DNA from 2 places in the Nonomuraea sp. C10 genome. Region 1 is predicted to be linked to the other one. Evidence: riboswitches for the same ligand, from Rfam matches in the RefSeq annotation. Region 1 holds a riboswitch; the other holds the start of a gene.
What was found. Region 1 has a riboswitch for cobalamin ahead of FR742_RS20075 (CbtB-domain containing protein). Riboswitches for the same ligand answer to the same signal wherever they lie in the genome.

Region 2: another riboswitch for cobalamin. It lies ahead of FR742_RS09880 (ribonucleoside-diphosphate reductase subunit alpha); the one in region 1 lies ahead of FR742_RS20075 (CbtB-domain containing protein).

Annotation. Positions count from the first base shown of each region.
Region 1 is NZ_VPFF01000001.1:4,361,632-4,369,220, reverse strand. It holds gene FR742_RS20095 (ABC transporter ATP-binding protein) at 1-225, shown strand, start outside; gene cydC (thiol reductant ABC exporter subunit CydC) at 222-1,982, shown strand; gene FR742_RS20085 (histidine phosphatase family protein) at 2,540-3,145, opposite strand; gene FR742_RS20080 (CbtA family protein) at 3,147-3,899, opposite strand; gene FR742_RS20075 (CbtB-domain containing protein) at 3,908-4,096, opposite strand; cobalamin riboswitch at 4,128-4,256, opposite strand; cobalamin riboswitch at 4,299-4,477, shown strand; gene FR742_RS20070 (ABC transporter substrate-binding protein) at 4,619-5,605, shown strand; gene FR742_RS20065 (iron ABC transporter permease) at 5,602-6,657, shown strand; gene FR742_RS20060 (ABC transporter ATP-binding protein) at 6,686-7,474, shown strand; gene FR742_RS20055 ((2Fe-2S)-binding protein) at 7,471-7,589, shown strand, end outside.
Region 2 is NZ_VPFF01000001.1:2,200,301-2,207,889, reverse strand. It holds gene cysC (adenylyl-sulfate kinase) at 1-311, shown strand, start outside; tRNA gene FR742_RS09895 (tRNA-Pro) at 436-510, opposite strand; gene FR742_RS09890 (mechanosensitive ion channel family protein) at 687-1,769, opposite strand; gene FR742_RS09885 (ribonucleotide-diphosphate reductase subunit beta) at 1,790-2,785, opposite strand; gene FR742_RS09880 (ribonucleoside-diphosphate reductase subunit alpha) at 2,798-4,963, opposite strand; cobalamin riboswitch at 5,054-5,251, opposite strand; gene FR742_RS09875 (tripartite tricarboxylate transporter substrate-binding protein) at 5,284-6,201, opposite strand; gene FR742_RS09870 (SAM-dependent methyltransferase) at 6,277-6,999, opposite strand; gene glmS (glutamine--fructose-6-phosphate transaminase (isomerizing)) at 7,097-7,589, opposite strand, start outside.

The DNA.
Region 1 (7,589 bases):
GTCGACGCCGCCAACGAGTCCGCCATCCAGGACGCCCTGGACACCCTGTCCGGCGGCCGGACCACGCTGATGATCGCCCACCGGCTGTCCACCGTCCAGGCCGCCGACCGGGTCATCGTCATGGCCGACGGCCGCATCGCCGAATCCGGGCCGCCGCGTGAGCTCCTGTCCGGCCAGGGAGCCTACGCCCGGCTGGTCGCCGCCCAGAACGGAGCCGCCCGATGAGCACCGCCACTGCCACGCTCACCCGTACCGGCGGTTCCCGGTTCCGTCCGATCCTGGCCCTGCTCGGCCCGCACCGCCCGCTGCTGCTGATCGCGATCGCCAGCGGCATCGCGCATCACCTGGTCGTCCTCGCCTCGGCAGGTGTCGGCGCCTGGGTGGTCAGCCGCGCCATCACCGGAGCCACCCCCGAAGATCTGCGCGGCGGCCTGATCGCGCTCGGTCTCCTTTTGCCCTTCCTGGCCCTCACCCCATGGCTGGAGTCCTACCTCGCCCACGTGGCCGCCTTCCGCGTGCTGGCCGACGTGCGGGGCCGCGTCTACAGCGCTTTCGAACGCCTCGCGCCCGGCTACCTGCTGCAGCGCCGCTCCGGCGACCTCGGCAGCGCCGCCATCTCCGACGTCGAGCAGTTGGAGCTGTGGTTCGCGCACACCCTCAGCCCGCTGATCAGCGCCGTCACCGTCCCCGTGGCCGCGCTGACCGCGCTGGGCGTCTTCCACCCGGCCCTGGCGCTGGCCCTGGCGCCCGCGCTGATCCTGCTCGCCCTCCTGCCCGCCTGGCTGCGTCAACGCGCCGCCGACCAGGGCGCGCGGCTCCGCGCCCAGCTCGGCGAGCTCAACGCCGAAGCCGTCGACACCCTCCAGGGGCTCCGCGAGCTCCTCACCTCGGGGGCGGGGGACCGCCAGCTCGACCGCCTGCACGAGCAGGACCGGCGGCTGCTGGAGGCCAGACTCGCCCACGGCCGCCGCTCCGGCCTCGAACACGCCGTCACCAACGCCGCCACCACGCTCGGCCTGCTCGCCGTGCTCGTCACCGCCGCCCTGCTCGTGGCGGCGAACGCCCTGGAACCGGCGCTGTTCCCCGTCGCGGTGGTGCTGGCCGCCGCCACCTTCGCCCCGGTCATCGCCGTCACCGACGTCGCCCGCGACCTCAGCCTCGTCACCGCCGCCGGCGACCGCATCATGACCATCCTCGGCACCCCGCCTCCCGTCACCGACCGCGTCGACGCGCCGCCGCCCGGCGCCGTCGAACCGCGCGTCCGCTTCGACACGGTCCGCTTCCGCTACGGGCCGGAACTGCCCGAAGCGCTCGCGGGCGCGACCTTCGACATCGCCCCCGGAGAGACCGTCGCCCTCATCGGCCACTCGGGCGCGGGCAAATCCACCTGCGCCAGCCTCCTCATGCGGTTCTGGGACGTCACCGCCGGCGCGATCACCATCGGCGGCCACGACGTCCGAGACTTCCCGCAGGAGGACCTGCGCCGCCTGATCACGCTCGTCCCCCAGGACGTCTACCTGTTCAACATCCCGCTGTCCGACAACATCCGTCTCGGCCGGCCCCACGCCACCGACGACGAGGTCGAGGCCGCCGCCCGCGCCGCGCACGCCCACGAGTTCATCACCGGCCTGCCCGACGGCTACGACACCCTGCCCGGCGAGCTCGGCGCCCGCCTGTCCGGCGGGCAGCGCCAGCGCATCGCCATCGCCCGCGCGCTGCTCAAGGACGCGCCCGTCCTGATCATGGACGAGGCCGTCTCCAACCTCGACGCCGAGAGCGAGCAGGAGGTCGCCGCCGCCATGACCGCCGCCCGCCACGACCGCACCACCCTGATCATCGCCCACCGCCTGTCGACCATCCGCACCGCCGACCGCATCGTCGTCCTGGACGGCGGCCGCGTCGCCGAGACCGGCGCGCACGCTGAACTCCTGGTGACGGATGGCGCGTACACCCGGCTCCTGGCCACCCAGCTCACGGGCTGAGCACACCAGGCACATACGTGCACCCGATATCCGCCGACCCGGAGGCCGGCCGCACCCACGTGACCGGGACCCGGGACAGGCCTGGGATCGGGCCACGGTCGTCACCTCGGTCGCTTGGCCTTGGCGCCGGCCAGTTCATAGGCCGATGCCGATCAGCAGCGACCCCACCACGGCCACCCAGATTCAGCTCGGCAACCCGCCGCTCCCTGCTGCGGCGTAGGGCTCACCGAGCTTTCCGGCGTGGCCGGGGCAAGTGCGGCGGAGGTGACAATCGAGCTCGGTTCGGTGGTGGGCGTTGACGACTCATGCTCTGTCTCTGCCGAGGACGGAGGTGGAGGCTGGCCCTTGAGGGTGAAGGGAATCTCACCCTGGATGTGATGGTTTTCGAGTCGGGGCACTACCACTCGATGCCCTTCTGCCCCTCCTGGCCGGCGTCCATGGGATGGCCCACCTTGCCCAGCACAGCACGCTGCTGACTCGGGGTGAGACCGCGTTGAGCACCAGCGCCAGCTTGAGCTCATCCAGCCCGACGACCGCGCTGAACGGATATGGAACGATCAAAACAGGACCTTCCGGTTGACGTGAGCGACCCGCCAGCCGTCCCGGGTGATGGCCAGCTCGGTGGTGGACAGGGGAGCGAGGTCGAAGCGGGCGGCGCCCAGCGGGCCGAGCCCGAGCGCGTGGCCCAGCGCCGCCCGGATGGTGCCGACGCCGCAGACCACGACTCCTTCGGGCTCCTCCCGTACGCCGTCGAGCCAGCGCGCCACCCTGGCGGCGTGCGCGGTCAGCGGCTCGCCGCCGTGCGGTGCGGCGTCGGGGTCGGCCAGCCACCGGGCGATCGCGTCCGGCTCCTGCTCCGCGACCCGCTCGTACGGCAGTCCGCGCCACCGGCCGCAGTCCGCCTCCCCGAGCGCGACGGCCTCGCACGCTGCCAGCCCCAGCGCCGCGGCGGTCTGCCGCGCGGCCCGTACGGGAGCGGTCCAGGCCGTCGTGACCCCGGCGAACCCCGCCGGCCCCAGGCCGACGTCCGGAGTCCCGGCGGTTCCCCGGGCGGGCTTCGTGAGTGCGGTGGCTCTGGTCAGGCCCGCCGTGTCGGCGTCCTCGTCGGTGGGGAAGCAGGCGGCCCGCGTCCCCGGCGTGGTGGCGTGCCGGACGAACAGCACCTCAGCTCGGCGCGGCGGCACCCACGGGAGCCGCCGCGCCTCGTGCCGCCCGGTCGCAGGCCCAGCCGAACAGCGCGCCGAAGACCGCCCAGAAGACCAGCTGCGTGCCGATCGAGGCGAGCCTGAACTCCCACAGCAGCGTGGCGGGGAAGCCGTCGGGCACCTCGTCGACCGTGGGCAGCAACAGCCACGCGGCGACCACCGGCACGAGGAACGCGGCCACCACGGCGACCCACCGGGGCCACCCGCCCGCGTGGACGCGGCGGGCCGTCGCCACCGCGATCGCCGCCGCGGCCAGCCCGACGAGCACCATCACCACGTACAGCAGGGTGCGGCTGTTGATCGTCGCCGGATCGCCCACCGCAGGCGGATTAGCCGGATATTTCAGGAAGGGAACGAGGATGACCGCGACGAACGCCGTCCCCGCCGCCGCCAGCGCCAACCGCCCGTCCGACCGCGGCCCGACCCGCCCGCGCAGCCCGGCGAACACGAGCGCGAAGATGCCGCCCACCGCCAGCCCGTACAGCCCGGTGGCGAGGAACAGCCCGGCCTTCTGCGCCGGCCTGCTGACCTCGGCCTCCTCGCCGTGGCTGTGCCCGTGCCCGTCCGCTGAAGCGGGCGCCGGCGCCGCGGCCTCCTCCAGGGCGATCGCCGCGTCCACCTGGGGTTCCCCGAAGGTGAAGGCGAATCCGCCCGCGATCAGTCCGGCCAGGAGCCCCAGGAGCAGGCCCCTGACCACGAAGGTCCGTACCACGCCGGCCCCTAGTGGCACGGCACGCCGAGCAGGTGCCGCCCGTCGTGCATCAGTTCGTGCAGGAAGGCACCCATCTGCGAGACCGCGCCGTTGTCCATCAGGACCAGGTACGCCACGAGCAGCAGCACGGGCACGGCGAGCAGCCAGGGGCGAAGGTGTGGAAAGGGAACAGTCGACGGGGTGGACAGCCCGCTCATCGATCCTCCTCAGGGTGACGCGTCCCATGTAACGAGGTCACGGCGGCCAAGCGACCTGGCTCCCGGGATCTACGTCCCGGATACAGTGGCGCGTCCGCACCGGCATCTCACCGGATTTCCCTTGGACGACCGTGAATCCACCGGAACGTATCCTTTTCCCCTGTTCGCGTCAATGCGCCCAGGTCGTCCCGCAGGCGCAGGAACACATATGAGACGATGCCGGACGTAGGCGACGGCGGAACGAGGAAGCCGGTGTGAATCCGGCGCGGTCCCGCCACTGTGACCGGCGAGCGGACCCCGAACACGCCACTGCCCGTACGGGTGGGAAGGCCGGGGCGAGCGTCGACCCGGGAGCCAGGAGACTCACGCGGTCGCCTCCTCGAAGGAATTGGGGCGGATCTCCCCAAGAGAGGACGGTGGCCGCCATGCCACGACGCCGACGCGACGCCATTTCCCCTGCTCGGTGCGCGGGCCTTCTTGATCGATCCCGCCCCGCCACTCCGGTCAGGAAAGGCCCCGCCCATGACGAGCCCACGCTCGCTCCCTGTCACGCTCCTGCTGATCATCGGGCTGATGACGGGGTGCGGCACCGCGCAGCCCGCGGCGTCCCCGCCGCCGTCCACCCCGTCCACCGTCGCGGGTTTCCCGGTCACCGTGACCAACTGCGGGGTGACCACCACGTACCAGCGGCCGCCACGGCGGGCGGTCACGATGAACCAGCACGTCACCGAGATCATGCTGGCGCTCGGGCTGGAGAAGTCGATGGCCGGCACCGCCTTCCTCGACGACCGCATCCCGCCGCAGTACGAAGCCGCCTACAACAGCGTCAAGGTGCTCGCCGAGGAGTATCCGTCGTACGAGGTCCTGCTGTCGGCCGAGCCCGACTTCGTCTACGGCGGATTCCGCAGCGCCTTCGATGAGGAAGGGCGGGGCCGAGAGGCGCTGGAAAAGGCCGGGATCGACTCGTACCTCAGCCTGGAGGCCTGCCCGGCCGGCCCGGTGACCACCGATCTCCTGGAGGAGGAGATCCGTACGATCGGCCGGATCTTCGGCGTGAGCGACCGCGCCGAACAGCGCGTCGCGGAGATGCGCGCCGTGCTGGAAGGCGTCGAGGAGAAGGTGCGCGGCGCCGAGCCGGTCAAGGTCTTCGTGTACGACAGCGGCGACAAGACCGCCTTCACCGCGGGCGGAGCCGGCATCGGCAATGACATGATCAGCCGGGCCGGGGGCGTGAACCTCTTCGCCGACCTGGGCAAGGCGTTCGGCGACGTGTCGTTCGAGCAGGTCGCCGACCGCGCGCCCGAGGCGATCGTCATCTACGACTACGGCGATCAGTCGGTGGCGGACAAGAAGACGTTCCTCCTGTCCAACCCGGCGCTCAAGGACGTCCCGGCGATCAAGGAGCAGCGGTTCGCGGTGCTGCCGCTGTCGGCCACGGTGCTCGGCGTCCGGGTGCCGGAAGGAGTCGAGTCGCTGGCCGGGCAGCTCCACCCGGACCGCTTCTCGTGACCGCGCTCGCCGCGGTGCCCCGGAGCGGCGCGCGGCTGCCGTACCCGCTGGTCCTGATCCTGCTCACGGCCCTGCTCCTGGTGGCCGCCACGGCCGGGATCGCGGCCGGGTCCGTCCCGCTGGCCACCGGTGAGGTGTGGGGCATCCTCGTCCACCGAGCCATGCCCGCGCTCGTCGAACCCACCTGGCCGCCGGTCAGGGAGACGATCGTGATGGACGTGCGGGCGCCGCGCGTGCTGCTGTGCGGCGTCGCCGGGGCGGCGTTGTCGGTGTGCGGGATGGCCCTGCAGGCCCTCGTGCGCAACCCGCTGGCCGACCCGATGCTGCTGGGCGTCTCGTCCGGGGCGAGCGTCGGCGCGGTGCTCGTCCTGGTCCTGAACCTCACGGTGTTCGGCGCGTTCTCGCTGCCGCTGGCCGCCTTCGCGGGAGCGCTGGGAGCGCTGACACTGGTGTACTTCCTGGCCCGCTCCGGCGGCCGGATGACCACGGTACGGCTCGTCCTGGCCGGGGTGGCGACCGCCGAGGTGCTCTCGGCGATCGCCGGCTACCTCATCATCACCTCCGGCGACCCGCGCAAGACCGAGTCGGCGATGCGCTGGATGCTCGGCGGCTTCGGCGGCACCTCCTGGGACCTGGTCCCGATCCCGGCCGCGGCGGTGCTGCTTGGCACGGTGACGCTGCTCGGCGTGTCCCGCCCGCTCAACCTGCTGCTGGCGGGGGAGGAGGCGGCCGCCTCCATGGGCCTGAACGTGCACCGCTTCCGCGCCTGCCTGTTCGTCCTCGTCGCCCTGATGATCGGCGCCGTCGTCGCGGTCAGCGGCTCCATCGGGTTCGTCGGCCTGATGCTCCCGCACATCGTGCGCCTGCTGGTCGGCGCCGGCCACCAGCGCGCGCTCCCGGCCGCCGCCCTGCTGGGCGCGGCCTTCCTGATCGCCGCAGACCTGGCGGCACGTACGGTGATCGCTCCGGAGGAGATCCCGGTCGGCATCCTGACGGCGCTCGTCGGCGGCCCGTTCTTCCTGTGGCTGATGCGGCGGAAGGCGGCCTGGTGACGCCGGCCTGGCCGCTGAGGGCGGCCCGATGAGGCCCGGACACCTTCGCGCCGAGCACGTGGGCGTCGCCGTCGCGGATCGCGACCTGGTCCGCGACGTCGTCCTCGACGTGACGCCCGGCGAGGTCGTCGCGCTGACCGGGCCCAACGGCGCGGGCAAGTCCACCCTGTTGCGCACCTTCTACCGCGCCCGGCGCCCCACCTCGGGGCGGGTGCTGCTCGACGGCGAGGACATCTGGCGGATGAGCGGCCGCCGGCTCGCGCGCCGGCTCTCCGCCGTCGTCCAGGAGCCGCCCGGGGAGTTCGAGCTGACCGTGTACGAGGTCGTGGCGATGGGCCGCAGCCCGTACAAACGAGCTTTCCAGGGCGACGACGCCGCCGACCGGCGGATCATCATGGACGCCCTGGACGCGCTCGACGTCACCGCACTCGCCCAGGCGCCGTTCGACCGGCTGTCGGGCGGGGAGAAGCAGCGCGTCCTGATCGCCCGCGCCCTGGCCCAGCGGACCGGCACGATGGTGCTCGACGAGCCCACCAACCACCTCGACCTGCGCCACCAGCTCGACGTCCTGCGGCTGGTGCGCGGCCTGGGCGTGACCGCAGTGATCGCCCTGCACGACCTCAACCTCGCCGCGGCCTTCTGCGACCGGATCTGTGTGATGCGTGCCGGACAGGTCGTCGCCGACGGCCCGCCCGCCCAGGTCCTCACCCCGGCATTGCTGACCGAGGTGTACCAGGTCGCGGCGGATGTACACGCCCATCCCCGCACCGGCGTCCCGCAGATCAGCCTTCACCCCGACCAGGAGAGCCCTTCATGACCCCTCCACGCTCCGCCTCACCCGCCGCACTCGGCGAAGCGCTGAGTGGCATCGCCGGTTTCGGTCCCTTCTTCGTCCTTAACACGGGACCAGGTCAAGGGGAGTGGCGGCCGGT
Region 2 (7,589 bases), 2.2 Mb from region 1:
CCCGCATCCTGCTGGACGCCGGGCTGATCGTGATCGTCGCGCTGGTCTCGCCCTTCCGGACGGACCGGGCGGCGGCGCGGAGCCTGTTCCCGCCGGGCGACTTCGCCGAGGTCTGGGTGGACACCCCGCCCGAGGTGTGCGCGAGCCGGGACCCGAAGGGCCTGTACGCCCAGGCGAAGGCCGGCAGGCTGCCCAACATGACCGGCCTCGGCCAGGCCTACGAACCGCCGGAGCACCCTGACCTGGTGGTCGACGGCTCCGGATCGCCCGACGAGGTGGCGGAGAAGCTGGCCGGACTGCTGCAGGGTTAAGAGGGTGGGCCCCGGGCCGGGCTGGCGTGGGCCGTGCCCGGGGCGGAGGGCCGTGTCCGGCCGGGGGTCGCCACTCCCGCCGGTCCAGATCAGTGCCCGCGGCCCTCTTCTTTCAGGGCCGGTGTCCGAGTGGCAGGATTCGAACCTGCGACGCTCCTGCTCCCAAGGCAGGCGGGCTGCCAAGCTGCCCCACACCCGGGTGGTGAAGAACCGCCTGTGAACCCCGGCGGCCGGGTCGGGTCAGCCGGATGCCGGGCAGGCGCCGGGAGACGGGGGAAGCGGTTCGCGCTTCAGGCCGGTCACTGCTCGCCCCCTTTCTCCTCGGTCTTGACGCTGTCAACGCTAGACCGATGATCGGCCGGAGCGCCAGCGGTTTTACGGCGAGCCGGGTGCGCCGGGCCAGGGGACGCCCGCGCGGGTCTCGGGCGACTCGACGCGGAAGCGGGGCATGGCCTCGGGGTGGTTCTCGCGCACGTACGTGATGAGATGCTCGCGCACGTCGCACTTGAGATCCCAGGCGGAGGCCGAGTCCGCGGCGCTCATCAGCGCGCGCAGCTCGACCAGGCCGTTCAGCTGGATGTCGGTGACCTGGAGGGTCCAGTCCTTCTGGTCCCACAGCGGGTTGGTCTGCAGGTAGCGGTAGAGCTCCTCACGCAGCTTCTCGACCGGTACCGACCAGTCGACGCGCAGGTAGACGACGGCGAGGACCCGGCTGCCGTGCCGGGTCCAGTTCTCGAACGGGGTCTGCGTGAAGTAGGAGACCGGCAGGACCAGGCGCCGCTCGTCCCACAGCCGCACCACGACGTAGGTGAGCGTGAGCTCCTCGATCCTGCCCCATTCCTCCTGCACCACGACGACGTCGTCCAGGCGCAGCGCGTCGCTGAAGGCGAGCTGCAGCCCGGCGAGCATGTTGCCGAGCGTCGGCTGGGCGGCGATGCCGACGACCGCGCCGGCGATGCCCGCGGACGCGAGCAGACCCGCGCCCAGCGCCCGCACCTGCGGGAAGGTGAACAGCATCGCGCCGAACGCGATCACCACGACGGTCGCGGTGGCGGCCCGGCGCACCAGCGTGATCTGCGTCTTGATGCGGCGGGCCCGCCGGTTGCGCTCCCCCTCCACGAGGTCCAGGCGCTCCAGGGCGACGTCCGTGAACGCGTACGTCGCCTGGATGATCAGCCAGGTCGCCGCGCCGATGATGAGCAGCGTGACGACCCGCTCGACGGACTCGCCGAACGCCCGCTGCTGCGGCTCAGGGCCGATCATCAGCGGGTAGAACATGATGTTGAACGTCATCAGCAGGACGGTCGTCACCACCGGCCAGTGGCAGTGCTTGACCAGGCGGCTGCTGAAGGTCCACTTGCGCCCGACCCTGAGGAGCACCTGCCGGGTCAGCTCCAGGACGATGACCGCCCCGATCATCGCGCCGGCCAGGTTCAGCCAGGCGCTGGAGAACTGCACGTGAGCGACCCCCCGAAGATTCAGAAGTTCTCGTCAAAACTCACATTGCCCTCAACCGCCACCTGATAAGCGGACACCCGGCGTTCGAAGAAGTTGGCCAGCTCCTGCACGTCCTGGAGCTCCATGAAGGCGAACGGGTTCTCGGTGCCGTAGCGGCGGGGCATGCCCAGCCTGACCAGCCGCTGGTCGGCGACGTACTCCAGGTAGGCGCGCATCTGCTCGGCGGACATCCCGGGCATGCCGTCGCCGCACAGGTCGCGGGCGAAGGCCAGCTCGGCGGCGACCGCCTCCTCCAGCATGCGGCCGACCTGCTCGCCCAGCTCCTCGTCGAACAGCTCGGGCTCCTCCGCCCGGACGGTGTCGACGACGCTGAACGCGAACTCCATGTGCATGGACTCGTCGCGGAACACCCAGTTCGTCCCGGTGGCCAGCCCGCTGAGCAGGCCGCGGGAGCGGAACCAGTACACGTACGCGAAGGCGCCGTAGAAGAACAGGCCCTCGATGCAGGCGGCGAAGCAGATGAGGTTGAGCAGGAACCGCCGCCGGTCGCCCGCGTTCTCCAGGCTCCGCAGGTCGCCGATGGAGTCGATCCACCGGAAGCAGAACTCGGCCTTGTCGCGGATCGACGGGATGTGCTCGATCGCGGCGAACGCCTTGACCCGCTCGTCCGGGTCGGGCAGGTAGGTGTCGAGCAGCGTCAGGTAGAACTGCACGTGCACCGCCTCCTCGAACAGCTGCCTGCTCAGGTAGAGCCGGGCCTCGGGGGCGTTGACGTGCTGGTAGAGGTTGAGCACCAGGTTGTTGGCGACGATCGAGTCACCGGTGGCGAAGAACGCGACCAGCCGGTTGATCAGGTGCCGTTCCTGGGCGGTCATCTTTGCCAGGTCGGCCACGTCGGAGTGCAGGTCGACCTCCTCCACCGTCCAGGTGTTGCGGATGGCGGCCCGGTAGCGCTCGTAGAAGTCCGGGTAGCGCATCGGGCGCAGGGTGAGGTCCATTCCGGGGTCGAGAAGCATGAGGGGATCTCCTTACTGGCAGGCTTCGCAGACGTCGGGGTTCTCCAGCGAGCAGGCCACCTGCTCGACGGCGGCGGCCGGCTGGACGGTGGTCTGCGCGATGCGGGTGGCCGGGCGGGAACGCAGGTAGTAGGTGGTCTTCAGGCCCTGCTTCCACGCGTAGGCGTACATCGACGAGAGCTTGCCGATGGTGGGGGCGGCCATGAACAGGTTGAGCGACTGGCCCTGGTCGACGTACGGCTGGCGGGCGGCGGCCAGGTCGATGAGCGCCTTCTGCGGCAGCTCCCAGGCGGTGCGGTAGAGCAGCTTGAGGTCGTCGGGGATGCCCGGCAGGTGCTGCACGGACCCGTCGGCGCGCTTCAGCCCGTCGCGCGTCGCCTGCGTCCACAGCCCGCGTTCCCGCAGGTCGGCCACCAGATAGCGGTTGACCTGGAGGAACTCGCCGGACAGCGTCTCGCGCTTGAACACGTTGGACACCTGCGGCTCGATGCACTCGTAGCAGCCGGCGATGGACGCGATGGTGGCCGTCGGCGCGATGGCGATCATGAGCGAGTTGCGCAGCCCGGTGGCGGCGATCTTCTCGCGGAGCGCGTCCCAGCGCGGCGAGCCGGCGGCGGCGTAGTGGTCGGGGTGCAGCACGCCCGCCGCGGCGCGGGTGTCGTCGTACGAGGGATGCCGCCCGCGTTCGGCGGCCAGGTCGGCCGAGGTGTCGTAGGCCGCCAGCGCGATCTCCTCGGCGATGCGGGTGGACAGCTCCAGCGCCCGGGGCGAGTCGAACGGGAGGCGGAGCGCGAAGAACACGTCGGCCAGCCCCATCACGCCGAGCCCGATCGGCCGCCAGCGCCGGTTGGCCGCCCCGGCCTCGGGCGTCGGGTAGAAGCCGAGGTCGATGGTGCGGTCCAGGAAGCGCACGGCCGTCCGGACGGTGGCGCGCAGCCGCTCCCAGTCGAGGCCGTCGCGCCCGTCCAGGTGGGCGGCGAGGTTGACCGAGCCGAGGTTGCACACCGCGGTCTCGGCGTCGCTGGTGACCTCCAGGATCTCGGTGCACAGGTTGGACAGGTGGATGACGTTCTCCGGCCGGGCGGTCTGGTTGGAGGTGCGGTTGGCCGTGTCCTTGAACGTCATCCAGCCGTTGCCGGTCTGCGCGAGCGTCCGCATCATCCGCCCGTACAGGGTCCTGGCCGGGATCCGCCGGGTGTGCCGGCCCTCGGCCTCGTAGGCCCGGTAGGCGCGGGTGAACGCCTCGCCGTGCAGGTCGGGCAGGTCGGGGACGTCCTTGGGGTCGAACAGCGACCAGTCCTCACCGGCCTCGACGCGGCGCATGAACTCGTCCGGCACCCAGTTGGCCAGGTTGAGGTTGTGGGTGCGGCGGGCGTCCTCGCCGGTATTGTCGCGCAGCTCCAGGAACTCCTCGATGTCGGCGTGCCAGGTCTCCAGGTAGACGCAGGCCGCGCCCTTGCGCCGGCCGCCCTGGTTGACCGCCGCAACGGAGGCGTCCAGGGTGCGCAGCCACGGCACGATGCCGTTGGAGTGGCCGTTGGTGCCCCGGATGAGCGAGCCACGTGAGCGCACCCGGGTCCACGAGATGCCGATGCCGCCCGCGTACTTCGACAGCCGGGCGACCTGCGCGTACCGGTCGTAGATCGCCTCCAGCTCGTCGCGCGGCGAGTCGAGCAGGAAGCACGACGAGAGCTGCGGGCGGCGCGCGCCCGCGTTGAACAGGGTCGGCGAGCTGGGCAGGTAGGACAGCGTCGCCATCAGCCGGTAGAGCTCGGCGGCCTCCGCGACGGTCTCCGACAGCCCGCAGGCGACCCGCAGGAAGAAGTGCTGGGGCCGCTCCAGCACGGTCCGGGTGACCGGGTGGCGCAGCAGGTAGCGGTCGTAGACGGTGCGCAGCCCGAAGTACTCGAACCGCTCGTCGGCGGCGTCCGAGACGAGCGCGTCCAGCTCGGCGGCGTGCGCGGCGACGAACTCCGCCAGGCCGTCCTGGATCAGCCCCGCCGCGTGGGTGGCGGCGATCGAGCCGGAGAACGACCGCACCCCGTGCGCGGCCGCCTCGTCGGCGATCTCCTCGGCGAGCAGCCCGGCGGCCACCCGCGAGTTCGCCGGGTCGGCGATCACCCGGGCGGCGGCCTCCTCGATGGCCAGGCGCCGATCACCCTCGACGATCTGTGTCACGTGCTCTCTCCTCGCGAGCTCATCCCCGTGAGGGCGCGCGAGAGCACGGCGGCGCACGCCGCTAGGCCCCCGGGCCCTCCCTCGAGGCCCTGGACATGGTCCATCGCCGGCAGGTCTTCGGGCTCGCGGGCGTCTCGCACTCTCCTACTGGCCGTCGCTTCCCGGATCTTTCCAGTGCTCGTTGACGGCGGTCGTTCCCGCTCACCGCTGCGGGGCAGCCCCGGAATCGCACCGGGTTCCCTTTTGCTCCGCCCCGGGCGGGGGCGAACCGGCGAACGATCGAGATCCTACATCTAGTGGCTGCTTTCGCAACCGCCACATCATGTTGTGCCCTTGCCGCTTTCGAGGAGGCCGAGATCGCGGAGCACGGCCTTGGTGCGGCGGACCTCGGAGACGACCCAGGCGGCGAAGCGGTCGCCGGCCAGCGGGATCGGCGTCCAGTCGCCCTCCCGGCAGGTACGCTGCCAACCGGGCGAGCCGGTCACCTCCTCGCACATGCCGATGGCCGCCTCCCGGCTCTCCTGCGGCATGCCGCCGGGCCCGACGGCGGCGCACCAGCTCGCGAAGTCCACCCGGACCCCGAGCTCCAGCAGGCTGGGCGCGTCCAGCCCGGGGAACCGCTCGGCACAGGACACGGCCAGCACCCGGACCCGGCCCCGGTCGATGTACGGGCGCCAGCCGGCGAGCGGGCCCGTCGCGGCGACGGCGCGGCCGGCGAGCAGCGCGGTGGCGACCTCGGAGATGCCGGGGTAGCCGGTGTAGTCCACCTGCCGGGTGTCGGCGCCGAGCCCGCGCGCGATGAGCCCGAACAGCAGGTGGTCGGGGGCGCCCTGCGGCCCGCCGGCGAGCGGGGTGCCCGTGGGGTCGGCGCGCAGGCGGGCGCCGAACGCGTCGAAGGTGGCCAGACCCGAGTCGCGCGGCACCAGCACCACCTCGACCTCGCCGGCCAGCCGGGCCAGCGGGGTGGTGCCGTGCAGGGGCGACTCGGCCGCGTTCAGCTCGGCGGCGGCGAGCGCGGGCAGCCCGGTGATGGTGATCGTGGTGACCGGCCCGGCCCCGCCGACCGGGTAGCCGGCTCCGCGGGCCACCTGGGTGAACGCCTCGGCGACGCGGCTCCAGCGCTCGCCGCCGCCGAGGATCTCGTACGCGCCGGGCGCGCGTCCGGCGTGACGGTCACCGCAGCCGGCCAAGCAGGCGGCCATTCCCAGGCCTGTCACGAGGAACCGCCTGCGCCGCATGACCCGCCTCCCCCGAAGTGTCCACTTCAGGTTATTTACAGATCACGCAGAGTTACACATGCCGGATATCACCTACTAAGGTTTCCAGGCCATCCCGGCCAGCAGCGGCAGCCGTGTGGCGCCGACCAGGCGTGGCCGGTCGGGCCGCCACTCGTGGGCCTGCACCAGACCGGGCTCGATCATGACGAAGTCACCGAAGAACGCCTGGATCTCCTCCGGTCCCCTGCCGGTGCCGCCCGCCGGGGCGTCGCCCGACGAGGTGGCGTGCGCGATGGCCAGGTGGCTGCCCGGCGCCAGCGCCTCCCGCAGGAGGGCGACCACGGCGTGCGGGTTCATGCTGTCGGGCACGAAGTGGAGCACCGACACCAGCAGCACCCCGACCGGCCTGGCCGGGTCGAGGAAGCCGGCGGCGCCGTCGAGCATCCGCGCGGGGTCGAGCAGGTCGGCCTCCACGAAGACAGCTCCGGCCTGCTCCTCCAGCAGTTCGCGGCCGTGCGCGGCCACCACCGGGTCGTGGTCGACGTAGACGACCCTGGCGTCCGGGACCACCTCGTGCACGTTGCCCTGGGTGGGCAGGCCGCTGCCCACGTCCAGGAACTGGGTGACGCCCTGCGCGGCGGCGTAGCGGACCGCACGCTGGAGGAACTCCCTGGCGGCGCGCGCCTGCGGCACCGCCTCCGGTATCAGGTCCGCCAGCCGGTCCAGGGCCTCGCGGTCGACCGCGAAGTTGTCCTTGCCGCCGAGCAGGTAGTCGTACATTCGGGCGAGATTGGGAGTGTCGGGGTCGGACTGGGGCACATTTTCGACCCTAGGCGCTCCCCTCCCGGGGCGACACCGGCCGGATTCCGACTATGACCCAGCCGAACGGTAAGGATTTGCTAACCCCCTCTTGCCGCTATTCCACCGTGACACTCTTGGCCAGGTTGCGCGGCTTGTCCACGTCCCTGCCGAGGGCCACCGCGGCGTGGTAGGCCAGCAGCTGGAGCGGGATCGTGAGCAGGATCGGGTCCAGCTCGATCTCGTTCTTGGGCACCACGATGCAGTCCTCGGCCAGCTTGGTGTCCGGCTCGCGGTGGCCGACCATCAGCACGCTGCCGCCGCGGGCGCGGATCTCGCCGAGCGTGGTGAGGTTCTTGTCGAGCAGCTCGTCGTCGGGGACGACCGCCACCGTCGGCATCTCCGGGCCGATCAGCGCGAGCGGGCCGTGCTTGAGCTCGCTGGCCGGATAGGCCTCGGCGTGCACGTACGAGATCTCCTTGAGCTTCTGGGCGCCCTCGCGGGCCACCGGATAGCCGCGGACCCGGCCGACGAACATCATGCTCGCGTGCTTGGCGTACTTCTGCGCCAGCTCGGCGATCTTGTCGCCCTGGGTGAGGATCTCCTCGATC